One region of the Ensifer sp. GW823-FHT05D09 genome, then DNA from elsewhere that is predicted to be linked to it. Evidence: riboswitches for the same ligand, from Rfam matches in the RefSeq annotation. Region 1 holds a riboswitch; each other region holds the start of a gene.
What was found. Region 1 has a riboswitch for cobalamin ahead of nrdH (glutaredoxin-like protein NrdH). Riboswitches for the same ligand answer to the same signal wherever they lie in the genome.

Region 1 (3,914 bases):
ACCGGCCCGGTGACGATGCTGCAATGGTCGTTCGTGCGCGACGACCTGCCCCGATCGATCGTATGCCGGCAGATCGCGCTGGCGCTGCGTGACGAGGTCACCGATCTCGAAACGGCCGGTATCGCCGTGATCCAGATCGACGAACCGGCGCTGCGCGAGGGCCTTCCACTGAGACAGGCCGATCGAAAGACCTATCTCGACTGGGCGGTCGAATGCTTCCGCATCAGCGCCTCCGGTGTGGGTGACGAAACGCAGATCCACACCCACATGTGCTACTCGGAGTTCAACGACATCATGGCGGCGATCGCGGCGATGGATGCCGACGTCATCTCCATCGAAACCTCGCGCTCGAGAATGGAACTGCTCGGCGCCTTCACTGATCAGGCCTATCCGAACGAGATAGGCCCCGGCGTCTACGACATCCACTCGCCACGGGTGCCGACCGTGGACGAGATGGTGCACCTGATCGAAAAGGCGACCGACGGCCTGGCGCCGGCGCAGATCTGGGTCAACCCGGATTGCGGCCTCAAGACCCGCCGCTGGGATGAAGTGCGCCCGGCGCTCGTCAACATGGTTGAGGCGGCCCAGGCGCTGAGGCAATCTTTCGCCGCCTCCCGCCGGGATGCAGCAAGCGCATGAAGCGTAACAGCGATATCGAGATGGCGCCGGGGGAAACCCCGGCGCCTGCCACCTTGGTCGACATCGTCTTTCCCGGCGACACCAATCATCACGGTACGCTCTTCGGCGGCGCGGGCCTGGCGCTGATGGACCGGATTGCCTTCATCGTCGCCACGCGCCACGGCCGCGTTCCGTTCGTCACCGCCTCCTGCGACCGTGTCGATTTCCGCGCCCCTGCCCGCATTGGCCAGATCGTCAGTTTTACCGGCCGTCCGATAAAGGTCGGCCGGAGGTCGATGGTGGTCGAAGTCGACATGATCGCCGAAGACCTGATCGGGGGCACAAGTGATCTGTGTACCCGCGGCCAGTTCACCATGGTGGCGATGCCCGAAGGCAAGCACGCCGGATGGTCGCTGCCTCCGCTCGACAGCACTACGATCTCGCCGGCAAAAGACGATGCCGTCCGTATGGTCGATATCGTCTTCCCCGATCAGGCCAACAGCTTCGGCGCCATGTTCGGCGGCGATGCACTGGCGCAGATGACCAAGGCGGCCTTCATCGCCGCCACGCGGGCAAGCCGCAGGACAACCGTGCTTGCCTCCTGCCAGCACATCGATTTCAAGCATCGCATCACCGTTGGTTCGATCATCGAGGTCGTTGCCCGGATCGTGAGAACCGGACGGAGCTCGACAACGATCGAGGTCGAGTTGTGGTCGGAAGATTTGGTGGGCACAAAACGGACGCTGACGGCCCGTGGCGTCTTCATCATGGTGGCCGTCGACCGCGACAACCGCCCGGTGCAAGTCTTCGCGGCCTGACGCGTTCGACGCGGGGAGCCGTCAACGACGGCTCTTCATCCACAGGCTTTGTTGGAACCGCGCATTTACTCCCCGTTATCCACACCCGGGAAAATATTGTCCGTTCCCGCGGGCATCGGCACCATCGAACCTATTGACGCAATTTCCCGGCCATATACTATATCTAGTGTTCGAGGTTCTTCCGATTCGCAAGGATTGGGAGCGAAGATGGGAATACGGTGCGCTGTGGCGATTTCGCCTGGCTAAGCCGTGGCTGCCCCCGCAACTGTAAACGGCGAGCAACTGTCCAGCATTCGGCCACTGAAGCATGAGGCTTCGGGAAGGTCCGGACAGAAGCACCGACCCGTGAGCCAGGAGACCTGCCTCGATCGATAAACGTCCACGGGCGGGGTGTCCGGAGAGGTCAGAGGTGTGCTTGCGGCAGGATGAAACCTGCCTGTTCGTCTCGACGTCTCCCCGGAAGCGCCGTCTTCAACTTCGGGGTGAAGTCATGTCCGCGTCATCGAATTCCTACTACTCGCCAATGAAGAGGCGCTGGAACCCGCGCATCTGACGAAGAGGTGCGCTCGGTCGTTTCGGCCAGAGCAAGCCGTCATCCTGCCAGCCCTGCCCTTTCGCCGGAGCGTGTTCGCGCGCCCGCATGCCTTTTCATGCCCAGATCCAGCCGACCCAACGAGGAAGAAATGAACGTCACCGTCTACAGCAAGCCCGCCTGCGTCCAATGCACCGCCACCTACCGTGCGCTCGACCGCAAGGGCGTCAACTATGAGGTCATCGACATCTCGATCGACGAGGACGCGCTTCAGACGGTCAAGGGCCTCGGCTACATGCAGCTTCCCGTCGTCGTCGCCGGCCCGGAACATTGGGCAGGCTTCCGCCCCGACAAGATCAGCGCCCTCTCCTAAAGAGAGGTGCGGCGCGATGGGGCTGCTCGTCTATTTTTCCACCCGCTCGGAAAACACCCATCGCTTCGTCGGCAAGCTCGGCCTGCGCGCCAAACGTATTCCCGTCAGCCCGACCGACGGGCCGCTTGAGATCAAGGAACCCTATGTGCTCGTCGTGCCGACCTATTGCGGCGACGACGGCCGGGGCGCAGTGCCCAAACAGGTAATCCGCTTCCTGAACGATGCGGACAACCGCTCCCACATCCGCGGCGTGATTGCCGCGGGCAACAGCAATTTCGGCGCGACCTACGGGATCGCCGGCGACGTGATCTCGGCCAAGTGCCAGGTTCCGTATCTCTACCGGTTCGAATTGCTTGGAACCGACGAGGACGTCGCCAATGTCAAAAACGGGATGGAACGATTTTGGACGTCTCAACACTCGAACGCCCCTTGAAGGCGACGGAAGCGGCGCTTGATTACCACGCGCTGAACGCGATGCTGAACCTCTATGACGAGGACGGCCGGATCCAGCTCGACAAGGATCGGCTGGCGGCGAAGCAGTACTTCCTGCAGCACGTCAACCAGAACACCGTGTTCTTCCATAACCTGCGCGAGAAACTCGACTACCTCGTGGTCGAGGGCTACTACGAGCAGGAGGTTCTCGACCAGTATTCGTTCAACTTCGTGCGCGACCTGTTCGATCACGCCTATGACAAGAAATTCCGTTTCCCGACCTTCCTCGGCGCCTTCAAGTATTACACCAGCTACACGCTGAAGACCTTCGACGGGAAGCGTTACCTCGAGCGCTACGAGGACCGCGTCTGCATGGTGGCGCTGGCGCTTTCGCGCGGCGACGAAGCGCTCGCGCGCGACATGGTCGACGAGATCATCTCCGGCCGCTTCCAGCCGGCAACGCCAACCTTCCTCAACGCCGGCAAGAAGCAGCGCGGCGAGCTTGTCTCCTGCTTTCTGCTGAGGGTCGAGGACAACATGGAGAGCATCGCGCGCGGCATCAATTCGGCGCTGCAGTTGTCGAAGCGCGGCGGCGGCGTTGCGCTCTCGCTCACCAACATCCGCGAGGCCGGCGCGCCGATCAAGCAGATCGAAAACCAGTCCTCGGGCATCATCCCCGTGATGAAGCTCCTGGAGGATTCGTTCTCCTACGCCAACCAGCTCGGCGCGCGCCAGGGCGCAGGTGCGGTCTACCTCAACGCGCACCACCCCGACATCATGCGCTTCCTCGACACCAAGCGCGAAAACGCCGACGAGAAGATCCGCATCAAGACGCTGTCGCTCGGCGTCGTCGTCCCGGACATCACCTTCGAACTCGCCAAGAACAACGAGGACATGTACCTGTTTTCGCCCTATGACGTGGAGCGCGTCTACGGCGTTGCCTTCACCGACATCTCGGTCACGGAAAAATACCGGGAAATGGTCGCCGACAGCCGGATCCGCAAAAAGAAGATCAAGGCGCGCGAATTCTTCCAGGTCCTAGCCGAAATCCAGTTCGAAAGCGGTTACCCCTACATCATGTTCGAAGACACGGTGAACCGCGCCAACCCAATCGCCGGCCGGATCACCATGAGCAACCTGT
Region 2 (3,914 bases), on a different contig from region 1:
CCGGAAAAGGCGACGACATCGCCAGGCTGCAGCACGGTGTTGCCATCGGCTTCGATGATCTGGCCGCCGCGCCGCAGCCGCTCCACGAAGACGCGGATGCCGGGAAGCAGGTTCCTGACCGGCGTTCCGGTAAGGCCGCTCGCCTCGTCGACGCGGTAGGCCCGGAGGCCGAAATCGTGATAGGCGCGGGTGATGCCGGGTTCGCTGCTGACGGTGCCACCGCCGAGTTTGGCCTCATACTCCCTGCAGGCGGCGGGAAGATCGATGCCGAGAAGCTTGGGCCCGAGTTGCGCCAGGATGATCGCCGAGCCGATGGTGCCCCAGATATAGGTCACCGCGTAGGCGATCGGGATCTGGTCGGTGTAGGTCTTGGCCTGTTCCGGGCTCATGCCCATTGCATTGATCTGGTCGCTGGCAACGCCGATGGCCGCGGAGATTGTCTGCGAACCGGCATACATGCCGGCGCCATAGCCAAGCGGCAGGCCGGCAATCAGCGCGCACAGATAGGGCACGATCAGGCACAGCACGAGGACCGAGAGGGCAAAGAGGATCTGTTTCGGCCCATCCGTGCTCAGGCCGCGAACGAATTGCGGGCCGACGCCGTAGCCGACGGCAAACAGGAAAATAAGGAACAAGGTCGATTTCAGGTCGCCGGAAACCTGGATGCCCAGCTGTCCGATGACGACACCGGCCAGTAGCGTGGCGGTAACGTTTCCAAGGTTGAAGCCTGCGATCTTGATCGGGCCGATCACGAAGCCGATGCCGAGGGCAAGAAAGACGGCGACCGGCGGATAGGTACGCAGCGTGTCTACGAAAAAGTCTATTGGATTCACCATCATCCCCTTCAAAAAAACTCGTCGTATACGGGAGTTACGCGGACAGGCTGGATGTTACGTCGCATAAGACTTCGAGATATGAAGTTCGGAGCGCCGCCGCCCGGAACGCGGGCGAACCCGGCGCAAGTCGTTGCACGCCGCTGGATGGCGCGATCAATTCTTTGAAAGCACATCACCGATTGTGCCAGTCTGCAAGTACGTAACAGTAACGGACGACGTTACCGGTTGGCCGTTGCTTCGGTGACGACTGCGCCCAGGGGCGGCGCGATGGCTCGTGCGACGAGGCATGGCAGGGGATGGGGTGCCGATGCCGTCGGCGATCGTCCAGGTCAGCAGTTCGACAAGCAACCTCGGTGAACTGGCGAGGAAGGCTCCGGCGACGAAGCCGAGCGCAATCGCGCCCACCACTCCGTGCCGTTGCCAGCCATGGAATGCGCCGAAGGCGGTTCCTCCAAGGATGGTTGAAACAACCCAGACACGTTTCAACACGGCCGGAAACAGCCGACGCATCGTTTCCCTCATTGCGCTTGTGCAGAGTGTCCGCCAAAGGCGCGCATCTCAGCATTTTAAGGGATATCGGGCACGGGTCGTTGCCAACGACGTTGCTGATCATCGCGGTCGAGCGTTCGTGCACGGTCAGTCGTGGCGTCGTCGACCCTGATGCATAATGCCGGAGGACGGATATTTCGGCTTGCTTACTGTAATGATATTACATAACTAAAACGCATGAGAATATGCCGCATGTTGATAGGCCTAGGCCGATCCGTCCCGCCGGTTGTCACCTCCGTCGAAGTGTGCGACGAAGGGGGTGATGGTGCTGCGAGCGCGACAATGCGTAAGCGGCTGAAAAGGGAACACGGAGCGGACGACCCAAATGGGGCCGAAACCGTGGCTGCCCCCGCAACTGTGAGCGGAAAGCGCATTCACACCCTGTCACTGGCGTTAAGCCGGGAAGACGTGGATGCGCGAAGACCCGCGAGCCAGGAGACCTGCCATCGAACCGATCAACCACAACGGACGGGGTGTTCCGATGGACAAGAACTGGTTTTTGCGCGGCGGTCACCCGCCATCACATCGCTTTGCCATATTCTCTCCGGCCCGATCCGGCGGAGAAGAGATATGGCCAATCCGGCATCCCGACAGCACAAGATAACGGTCTGCACCGATTGCCGGTTCACCGGCGGCCCCTGCCGCCCGGGCGCGGATCTGATCCAGCGGCTGAACCGTAGCATTGCCGCCCTCGGCGCGCCGCTCGACCGGGATTTCTCGATCGCCGGAACGGTCTGCATGGCCGCCTGCACCCGGCCTTGCACCATCGCCTTCCAGGCGACGGGCAAGGCGACCTATCTCTTCGGCGATATCTCGCCCGATGAGGATATCGACGATCTGGTTACCTTCGCCACCACCTATGCCGGGCGCAACGATGGCATGACGCGGGCGGCCGAACGGCCGCGCGGGCTGAGCGCCAAGACGCTGGCGCGCATACCGGCAGCGCTGCTCATCTCCGAAGATATCGGCGGGCACTTCCAATGAACGCCTGTCGAATGCGTACATGGGGAGGGACGAGACGATGAGCTGCACCGCGACAGGGGCCGGCCTTCGTGTCCGCGCGCTCGATTGGGGCCCACGCCCGGACCTGCGGCTTGTTCGCGAGGTCGACTTTGCCATTGCGCCCGGCAGCCGGCTTGCCATTCTCGGCCCGAACGGTGCCGGCAAGACTTCGCTGCTTCGCTGCCTCTTTCGTTCCGCCCAGCCGACGGCGGGCACGATCGAAGTCGATGGCACTAACATATGGTCGATGACGGCACGGGAGGCTGCGCGGATCATTGCCGTCGTCTTGCAGGAAATGCCGAGCGATTTCCCTTTCAGCGTGCGCGACGTGGTGATGATGGGCCGCATCCCCAGGCGCGAAGGCATGAGCGGCTGGACGGCCAGGGATCGCGAGACGGTGGCGCATGCGCTCGAGCATCTCGACCTTGCCCATCTGGCCGGACGGCAATTCTCGACACTTTCGGGTGGCGAGAAACAACGGGTGCTGATTGCCCGGGCGCTGGCCCAGCAGCCGCGCATCATCATCCTCGATGAGCCGACCAACCATCTCGATATCCGCCATCAGCTCGAAATCCTCGACCTCCTGCAGACGCTCCAACTGACCATCGTTACCACGCTGCACGACATCAACCTGGCCGCCGAATTTGCCACCGACGTGGCGATCCTGACGGAGGGCCGCATGACGGCCTTCGGGCCGCCCGAAGAGGTGCTCAATCCGAAGGCGCTTTCCGACGCCTTTGGCGTTACCGCCACCGCCCACAGTAATGCCGTCTCCAACGGCGCCCGATTTTCCTTTTCACTCGCTCGACAGGAATTGATTTCATGAAGACATTGTTCGCCGGTTCGGCCCTTCTGCTCCTTGCGCTCGCCGCCACGCCGGCGCTCGCCTATCCCGTCACCGTCAAGAGCTGCAATCGCGACGTGACCTTCGATGCGGCGCCAAAGCGCGCCGTCTCCAACGACGTCAACCTCACCGAGATGATGCTGGCCTTGAAGCTGCAGGACCGCATGGTCGGCTATACCGGCGTCTCCGGCTGGAAGACGCTGGATGAAAAGCTGCGCGAAGGTGTCCAGGCGCTGCCGGAGCTTTCGGAAAAATATCCGACCAAGGAAGTGCTGCTCAATGCCGACGCTGATTTCTACTTTGCCGGCTGGAACTACGGCATGAAGGTGGGCGGCGAGGTGACGCCGGAAACGCTGGCGCCCTTCAAGGTCAACGTCTACGAACTGACCGAATCCTGCATCCACATCATGGCCAAGGATAAGCCGACGATGGACGACATGTTCGTCGATCTGCTCAATCTCGGCCTGATCTTCGGCGTCGAGGACCAGGCCAAGGCGCTGGTCGACGGCTATCGCCGCGATCTCGCCAGGATCACCGCCGACGTCGGTGCGATCGAGCGCCCGACGCGCGTCTTCGTCTATGATTCCGGCGAGGAAAAGCCGTTCACATCAGGCCGGTTCGGCATTCCGACGGCGATGATAGAAGCGGCCGGCGGCGTCAACGTCATGGACGACGTCGAGAAG
Region 3 (3,914 bases), on a different contig from region 1:
TAGGGGACCTGCGAGAACGTGAAGGCCCTGTCGCCGTGATACCATATGAACTCGTTTTCCTTGGCGCGAAGTCCTCCGGGATTTCGCAGCACCGTCCCGCACAGGTTCGTTGTCTTGAGCCACAGGAAGCAAACCTCGTCCCGGTCAAATTTGACCTCGACGTCCGTCATGCGACCGGCGCCGATGGAGGCCCAGTCTCCCGTCAGAGTGGCCATGCCCGCGATCGAAATCACAGCCTCGTGTTCCTCGCCCGAATCCAGCATGCGTCCATGCAGCCGATGCCCGAGGAGAAGTGAGCGGGCTTCGTCGGCTTCCAGTCTGTTGGCGGCGATGAAGTCGGTGTTCATCAAGGTCTCGGGCAGGCCCGCCAGCCGCAGTCCCCGATAGAAGCGCGCGCTGTCCTCCTGCGTCGCCAGGTCCAGGGGCGGGCTCGTCGCGATGCTGGCCGCAGTGCCGCCGCGTGCGAGGCGAAGCCCGTTGAAACGGGTTATGGCCGCCTCCGCTTCCGCGCGGCGACCGAGGTGCCCGGAAGCGGAGGCAAGAAGAAGGAATGAGCCGTCATCCTGAGGGTTGAGTTCGATGCTGCGCTTCGTTGCTGCCGCTGCCGCCTCGAAATCCTCGAGGCCGAATTGCGTCAGTCCAAGGACGTAGATGAAGAAGGACGGAGAATGCGGATCGAGGCGCATGGCCGTGCGGATGTAGGGCAGGGCCTCCGCCGGACGGCCGACGGAGGTCAGCACGAGGGCCGTCAGCGCGTAGCTCCAGGAGTCGCCCGGTTCAAGCGCGATCGCTTCCTTGAGTGCGGCCAGCGCGTCGGCATATTGCCAGTCCGCTTCGGACAGGAGAGCGGACGCCTGATAGGCGAGCGCTGTCTTGTGCTTCTGGGCGATCCGCAGATATTGCGTCGCCTTGGCTCTCGCTTCGGTCCGCGAGATACCCAGCTGATAATGCCAGCGCCACATGCAGATGCGCGCGTAGACCATGGCCGCGGCGGCGTAGGCGCGCCCATAGGCGGGATCGAGCGCAATCGCCTGCTCGAAATAGGGCACTGCCTTTGCAAAGTCCTCCGGGGTCGTGCGACGGTGATGCTCCCAGCCGCGCAGGAACGCATCGAAGGCCGCAGGCACCATCGTTTCCTTGCGCCCGGAGGCCATCTGCTGGTCCGGGTCCAGCCGAAGTGCCAGCGCGTCGGCAATGCCGCGCATCACTTCGTCCTGTAGTGCAAAGACATCGGACAGTGAACCGTCGAACTTTCCGGCCCAAACGTGGCCGCCGCTGAGACTATCGACGAGCTGGGCATTGATCCGCAGTTGCTCTCCGGCACGCTGCACACTGCCTTCAAGCACGTATCTGACGCCGAGTTCTTTGGACACCTGCCTGGGTGTCACCGCCTTGTTCTTGTAGGTGAAGGTCGAGTTGCGCGCGATCACGAACAGGCCGGAGACCTGGGCGAGCTCGGTGACGAGCCCATCGGTCATGCCATCGGCGAAATACTCCTGCCTCGGATCGTCGCTCACATTGGCAAACGGAAGCACCGCGATCGACGGTTTGTCCGGAACACTCAGGTTCGATAGTCGGACTTGGGGCGTTTCCACGGGTGGCTCCCACGGCTGCCACCAGGCGACGCCGCTCGCCGCCACAAGCACGACCGCGGATGTAGCAAGTGCCGGCCAGCGCGTCATGCGGCGCGTTGCGGCTTTCGCGCTGCCCGCGTGGGCTTCGTTCAGCGCCAGGCGATAAGCCCGAACCGGCTTTTCGATATGCTTCAGGCGTTGTTCGCCGAGAGAGACGAAACGGACATCGAGGTGTTTCTCGACCTGATCGTAGGCGGTGCCGGAAATGACGATCCCACCCGGTTCGGCGAGGCTCTGCAGGCGCTCGGCAATGATCACGCCATCGCCTTGAATGTCGTCGCCTTCAACGATGACATCGCCAAGATTGATGCCGATGCGAAATTCCAGCCGCCCCTCTTCGGAGCCGCGGCTATCGGATTTCGCGCGCTGAACCTCCACCGCGCAACGGACCGCTTCGACGACACTGTGGAACTCGACCAGCAACCCGTCGCCCATGGTCTTGATCAGCCGTCCATGGTGCGCGGCGATCCGTTGTTCGAACAGGTCGTGCAGATCGGCCTGAAATCGCGCGCATGTACCCTCCTCGTCGGCTTGGGTGAGCAGTCCATAGCCGGAAACGTCGGCAATCATCACGGCGGCGAGCCTGCGTTCCATTTGCCTACCGGATCAACGAAGCCTCTTGTTGGGCTAGTTTATCGCATTATCTGCAATCGCTAAAATGAAGTTCGCCGCCGTGGTGCAGCGCTTATGCCGTGTGACGACGACTTGCGGCCCCGGGGTACTTCGCGTTCGGCAAATCGTCGCGCGACGCAATTCGGCCGGGGAGGTGTCGCACGCGTCGATTGACTTTGCACCGCCCGCTTCCTAATCATCTGACGTTGGATGGTTTCCCCGGATCGTGGCGATGCGGGGGAATAATTGGGAATGTGACGGATGGACCCAAATCGGGCATCCTTATCGCAGCCGACCCCGCGACTGTAGAACGGTCAGGGTTCGCCATCGGGCTGAAGACCGGCTACCTCTGGATTGCATGGGCAATCGAAGGCGGTTCGGAATTCAGCCGGAAAAGCCACTGGCGTGGCTTCGTGATCAGCCGGGTTGGACGCCTCTTCTTCTACGAATCGTCCGCCTTTCACGAAACATGAAAACGCCGGGAAGGTGAGGCGGGCCGTTCGGGCCCTTGCGTTGTTTTTCGCGTCACGACGCGAAGCGATGTCTGGGCGCGTGACGCCGTGAGCCAGGAGACCTGCCGTCCGACAGGGGCATTCCGCCCGAAGGGAAGCCCGCTTCCCACGCCATCACGGAGGTTGTCTTGGCTTATCGACCATTTTCCGAACGCGCCTTTGGCGCGGTGAGATGCTGTTGCCGCTCGAACTCGCGACCGAGCACGTGAGGCCGCAACGCACATGAGCAATTCCCATGCCGGGCCGGTTCTGGTCCTCGGCGGTGCCCGTTCCGGCAAATCCGGCTTCTCCGAAAGGCTCGTCGAAGCCTCTGGGCTCGCCATGCATTATGTCGCGACCGGCCGGGCCTGGGACGACGAGATGCGCGAGCGCATCGACCATCACAAAGAAAGGCGCGGCGAAGGTTGGACGACGCATGAGGAGCCGCTCGATCTCGTCTCGCTGCTGACACGCATCGACGACGAAAATCGCGTGGTGCTCGTCGACTGCCTGACGCTTTGGGTCACCAACCTAATGATGGAAGAACGCGACATGGCGGCGGAGTTCGCTGCCCTTGCCGCGTTTCTGCCCGAGGCTCGGGCGCGCCTCATCCTTGTTTCCAACGAAGTCGGCCTCGGCATCGTGCCCGAGAACCGCATGGCCCGCGACTTCCGCGACCATGCCGGCCGGCTTCACCAGATCGTTGCGGAGAAATCCGCGGAAGTTTACTTTGTCGCGGCCGGATTGCCGCTGAAAATGAAGGGTTGATCCATGACCACTGCGAGAGCCAACCAGGGCAAGATCCCGGCGACCGTCATCACTGGCTTCCTCGGTGCCGGCAAGACGACGATGATCCGCAACCTGCTGCAGAACGCCGACGGCAAGCGCATCGCGCTGATCATCAACGAATTCGGCGATCTCGGCGTCGACGGCGACGTCCTGAAGGGCTGCGGCGCGGAAGCCTGCTCGGAAGACGACATCATCGAGCTCACCAATGGCTGCATCTGCTGCACGGTTGCCGATGATTTCATCCCGACCATGACAAAGCTGCTCGAGCGCGAAAACCGTCCTGACCACATCATCATCGAAACGTCGGGTCTGGCGCTGCCGCAGCCGCTGATCGCCGCCTTCAACTGGCCGGATATCCGCAGCGAAGTGACTGTCGACGGCGTCGTCA
Region 4 (3,914 bases), on a different contig from region 1:
ATCAGCGGGTTGAAGCGCGGGCGCCCCTTCATCTCATAAATGCGGCTGATCGCATCCGGATTGGTGGCATCGGCGGCCAGGCCGTAGACCGTTTCTGTGGGAATGGCGACGGGCTCGCCTTCGGCAAGCACAGCGCAGGCGCGCTCGATCGCGCGTTCCGGCTCGGTCCGTGTGTCGATGATTTCGGCCATATCGCTTCCGTTTCCCTTTCGAGGTCTCCTTAAAGGAGCCACGAGGAAAACAGAACGATTTTCTTCAGACAGAGCGTGCCGGTGGTTCAGAGGCTGCGGATGATACGCCGCAGCGCCTCATCGCGCGCGCCGAGCATCAGCACGTTCTTGAGCGCGACCTTCGGGTCGTCGGTGCGAAACAGGAGCCCGTTGTCGCTGACGCTGCGATTGATGGTCATCTGACCTTCCTGCGCGTCGGGTTCGATCGCGACGGCGAAGTACATCCTGGAATAGCCGGCCTGGATACGCTCGAAGAAGTGCTTTTCGTCGCCGAGATCGCAGAAGAAGTTGGCGAAGTAGAAGGACCAGGTCACGTCCTTGGATTGGGCGAGATGTGTTCTCGCGGCCGTCACATGGCAATAACCCAGATGCGGCCGGCCGGCGAGCGTGCGGTGGAAGATCATCTTGGGAAACTGGATCGAGGTGTGGAAGCCGTTCATCCGCTTGTGCGTCGTTTCGCCGGCGGTCGTCAGCTTGTGGCCGGTGCGCTGGGCAACCTCGTCATAGCTGAGATAGCGCCGTTCGCGCTGCGACCATTGCCGCCTTTCGATGCGGCCGGTGCGCAGGAACTCGGTATGGACCGCTGTCTTCGGAGCGATCGTGGGCAGCTTCTCGGCTGCGGCGTCGTAGTATTTGAGCTTTGCCATGGACTTCAATGCGCTGTTTGCCGGTTCGGCCGGTTTCTCCGTCAGGCGACGCTAATGCATTATGGTTAATGGAAGATTTCATTGCGCCGGCCAGGATGGATGAGCCGACGCCGCAACGGATGTCGCAAAATGGCGAAGGCTTCGCGCTTTCGCGCCGGCTTTGCCGGAAAAAACGACAACTGCCCAATATTTGATCTATCTCATTGTTTATAATGACAAATAGTCGGCCTTGTGGTGTTTCAGACACGGGATGCACTGTGTCGTCTTTCTGGAATTGGATGTCGTTAATCGGCAGCTGCGACGACGGCTTCCGCGATTAGATATGCCTACTCAAGGTGCCGCCTCTTAGGGAAGACGGAGAATTGGGAAGCCGGTCAAAACCCGGCGCTGCCCCCGCAACGGTGGTGGAGCGAAAGCCTCGGCAAAAAGCCACTGGACGGTTCCGTCCGGGAAGGCGCCGGGCTGGTCCTTGCGGATAGCTCCTGAGCCCGGAAACCAGCCTTGACACGAATAGACCGTAACGGGTTGCGGCGGGCAGCCGGATCGGAGCCGTCATCGCACAGGCATTGCGCCTGCGTGGGTTCCAGTCCTGCCTCTCCGAAACAAGGCCAACGAGGATAGGACATGGACATCAAGGGCGATATGCTCCGCAAGCTGAAGGGTCGACGCGACGGCTACAGCCTCGACCGGGCCTTCTACATCGACCCCGACTACTACAGGCAGGATCTCGAGAGCATCTGGTACAAGGACTGGCTGTTCATCGGCCACGACTGCGAGGTCCCGCGCGCCGGCAACTATTTCACCGTTCAGGTCGGCGACTACCCCGTCGTCATCGTCCGCGACCGGCAGGGCACGATCCGCGCGCTGCACAATTCTTGCCGTCACCGCGGTTCCCGCGTCTGCTCGCAGCACAAGGGCTCATCGGCCAAGCTCGTCTGTCCCTACCATCAGTGGACCTACGAGCTCGACGGCACGTTGCTCTTTGCCCGTCAGATGGGCGAGGATTTCGACAAGGCCGCCCACAGCCTGAAGCCGATCCACTGCGAAACGGTCGGCGGCTACATCTTCATCAACCTGTCCGAACAGCCGATGGACTTCGCTCCGTTCCGCGACATGGTCGCGCCCTATCTCGCGCCGCACCGCCTCGGCGAAACCAAGGTCGCCTTCGAAAGCACCATCATCGAGAAGGGCAACTGGAAGCTCGTCTGGGAAAACAACCGCGAGTGCTACCATTGCGCAGCCAACCATCCCGAGCTTTGCCGGACCTATCCGGAAGCCCCGACGGCGACCGGCGTGCAAGGCGCCAAAGATGATCCTGTCATCGCCGCCCATTGGGAAAAATGCGAAGCGTCCGGGCTTCCGAGCGAGTTCCGCATGTCCGAGACCGGCCAGTTCCGCTCGGCGCGCATGCCGTTGATCGACGACGCCGAGAGTTACACCATGTCCGGCGCCCGCGCCGTGCGGCGGCAATTGTCGGCGGATGTCAGTCAGAAGCATATCGGTACGCTGCTTCTGTTCCATTATCCGTCGACCTGGAACCATGTGCTGGCCGACCATGCGATCACCTTCCGCGTTTTGCCGCTCGGGCCTGAGCTGACGCAGGTTACGACCAAGTGGCTGGTCAACAAGGATGCGGTCGAGGGCGTCGACTACAATCTGGAAGAACTGACGCACGTGTGGACCGAGACCAACGATCAGGATCGCCAGATCGTCGAGGAAAACGCTTTCGGTATCCGCTCGCCGGCCTACCAGTCAGGGCCCTATTCGCCCGATCACGAAGGCGGTGTGATGCAGTTCGTCGAATGGTACTGCAAGTTCATGGAGCAGCGCCTCCAGGGCGAAGCCGCTCCGCTCTTTAGGGTCGCCTGATATGCAGATGGCATCCTCGTTCCATCACTTCGATGAACTCCATGTCTGGATCGACAGGCAGAACATGCTCGAATGCACATCCGCGGTCATGGAGACCGCGGATGTGATGACCTTTACCTTCCGGCCCGAGAAGCCGGCCTGGTTCCGTTATCTGCCCGGTCAGTTCGTCACGCTCGAACTGCCGGTGACCGACGACGAGCCGGTGATGCGCACCTACACGCTGTCGTCGACGCCTTCCCGGCCGCTTTCGATCGCCGTCACCGTCAAGGCGCAGGCCGACAGCATCGGCACGCGCTGGATGTTCGATCACCTGAAGCCGGGCATGCGGCTGAAGGCCTTCGGCCCGCTCGGCGATTTCAGCTTCGTGCGCCATCCCGGCGAAAAATACCTGTTCATTTCGGCAGGCTCCGGCGTCACGCCGATGATGTCGATGACGCGATGGATGGCAGACTGCATTCCGGAGACCGACGTCACCTTCATTTCCTGCGCGCGCCGGCCGGATGATATTCTGTTTCGCTCAGAGCTCGAAGTGCTGGCGCGCCAGATGTCGGGGCTGAACCTCGGCTTTGTGGTCGAGGGGCATGAGGCCCGGCACGGCTGGCACGGCCTGCGCGGCCGCATCGACGGCGCCAAGCTGCCGCTGCTTGCGCCCGACTTCCTGGAACGCACCGTATTCTGCTGCGGTCCGGAGCCGTTCATGCGCGGCGTGCGCGAGCTGTTGAAGGCAGCCGGCTTCGACATGAGCCGCTATCACGAGGAAAGCTTCCAGCCGGCCGCAGCACCAGCCGCCGAGGAGATCGCAGTCAGGGCAGGGGTGGCAACCGATGCTGACGCGCAGGTCGCCAAGGTGGTGTTCACCATGAGCGGCAAGGAGATCGAGGCCAAGCCCGGCCAGACCATCCTGCAGGCGGCACGCGCCAATGGCGTCAGGATCGGGGCTGCCTGCGAAGGCGGCATCTGCGGCACCTGCCGGGTGATGAAAGTCGCCGGCGAGGTCGAGATGAACCACAACGGCGGCATTCTCGACGACGAAATCGACGAAGGCTATATCCTTGCCTGCTGCTCGCGCCCGCTCGGGGACGTGCAGATCGAGGCCTGATCGCGGGCAATGGTTGCGGGGAGGTTCCTCCCTGCAGCGATTGGGAGATCGACAGCAACGTTCGTGTGT

Region 2: linked by a shared signal. The riboswitch ahead of AC1Q80_RS09805 (DUF1636 family protein) and the one ahead of nrdH (glutaredoxin-like protein NrdH) in region 1 are both predicted to bind cobalamin.
Region 3: linked by a shared signal. The riboswitch ahead of cobU (bifunctional adenosylcobinamide kinase/adenosylcobinamide-phosphate guanylyltransferase) and the one ahead of nrdH (glutaredoxin-like protein NrdH) in region 1 are both predicted to bind cobalamin.
Region 4: linked by a shared signal. The riboswitch ahead of AC1Q80_RS04235 (aromatic ring-hydroxylating oxygenase subunit alpha) and the one ahead of nrdH (glutaredoxin-like protein NrdH) in region 1 are both predicted to bind cobalamin.

What each region holds. Positions count from the first base shown of each region.
Region 1 covers NZ_JBXAIA010000005.1:294,344-298,257, reverse strand. Annotated here, with positions in the region: gene metE (5-methyltetrahydropteroyltriglutamate--homocysteine S-methyltransferase) at 1-639, shown strand, start outside; gene AC1Q80_RS17300 (acyl-CoA thioesterase) at 636-1,436, shown strand; cobalamin riboswitch at 1,593-1,817, shown strand; gene nrdH (glutaredoxin-like protein NrdH) at 2,120-2,341, shown strand; gene nrdI (class Ib ribonucleoside-diphosphate reductase assembly flavoprotein NrdI) at 2,358-2,774, shown strand; gene nrdE (class 1b ribonucleoside-diphosphate reductase subunit alpha) at 2,744-3,914, shown strand, end outside.
Region 2 covers NZ_JBXAIA010000002.1:834,833-838,746, reverse strand. Annotated here, with positions in the region: gene aspT (aspartate-alanine antiporter) at 1-836, opposite strand, end outside; gene AC1Q80_RS09810 (hypothetical protein) at 990-1,346, opposite strand; cobalamin riboswitch at 1,632-1,847, shown strand; gene AC1Q80_RS09805 (DUF1636 family protein) at 1,956-2,369, shown strand; gene AC1Q80_RS09800 (ABC transporter ATP-binding protein) at 2,407-3,213, shown strand; gene AC1Q80_RS09795 (ABC transporter substrate-binding protein) at 3,210-3,914, shown strand, end outside.
Region 3 covers NZ_JBXAIA010000002.1:760,490-764,403, reverse strand. Annotated here, with positions in the region: gene AC1Q80_RS09425 (adenylate/guanylate cyclase domain-containing protein) at 1-2,228, opposite strand, end outside; cobalamin riboswitch at 2,441-2,842, shown strand; gene cobU (bifunctional adenosylcobinamide kinase/adenosylcobinamide-phosphate guanylyltransferase) at 2,981-3,505, shown strand; gene cobW (cobalamin biosynthesis protein CobW) at 3,509-3,914, shown strand, end outside.
Region 4 covers NZ_JBXAIA010000001.1:865,279-869,192, forward strand. Annotated here, with positions in the region: gene AC1Q80_RS04225 (L-threonylcarbamoyladenylate synthase) at 1-191, opposite strand, end outside; gene AC1Q80_RS04230 (DUF6656 family protein) at 278-877, opposite strand; cobalamin riboswitch at 1,194-1,395, shown strand; gene AC1Q80_RS04235 (aromatic ring-hydroxylating oxygenase subunit alpha) at 1,502-2,746, shown strand; gene AC1Q80_RS04240 (FAD-binding oxidoreductase) at 2,748-3,845, shown strand.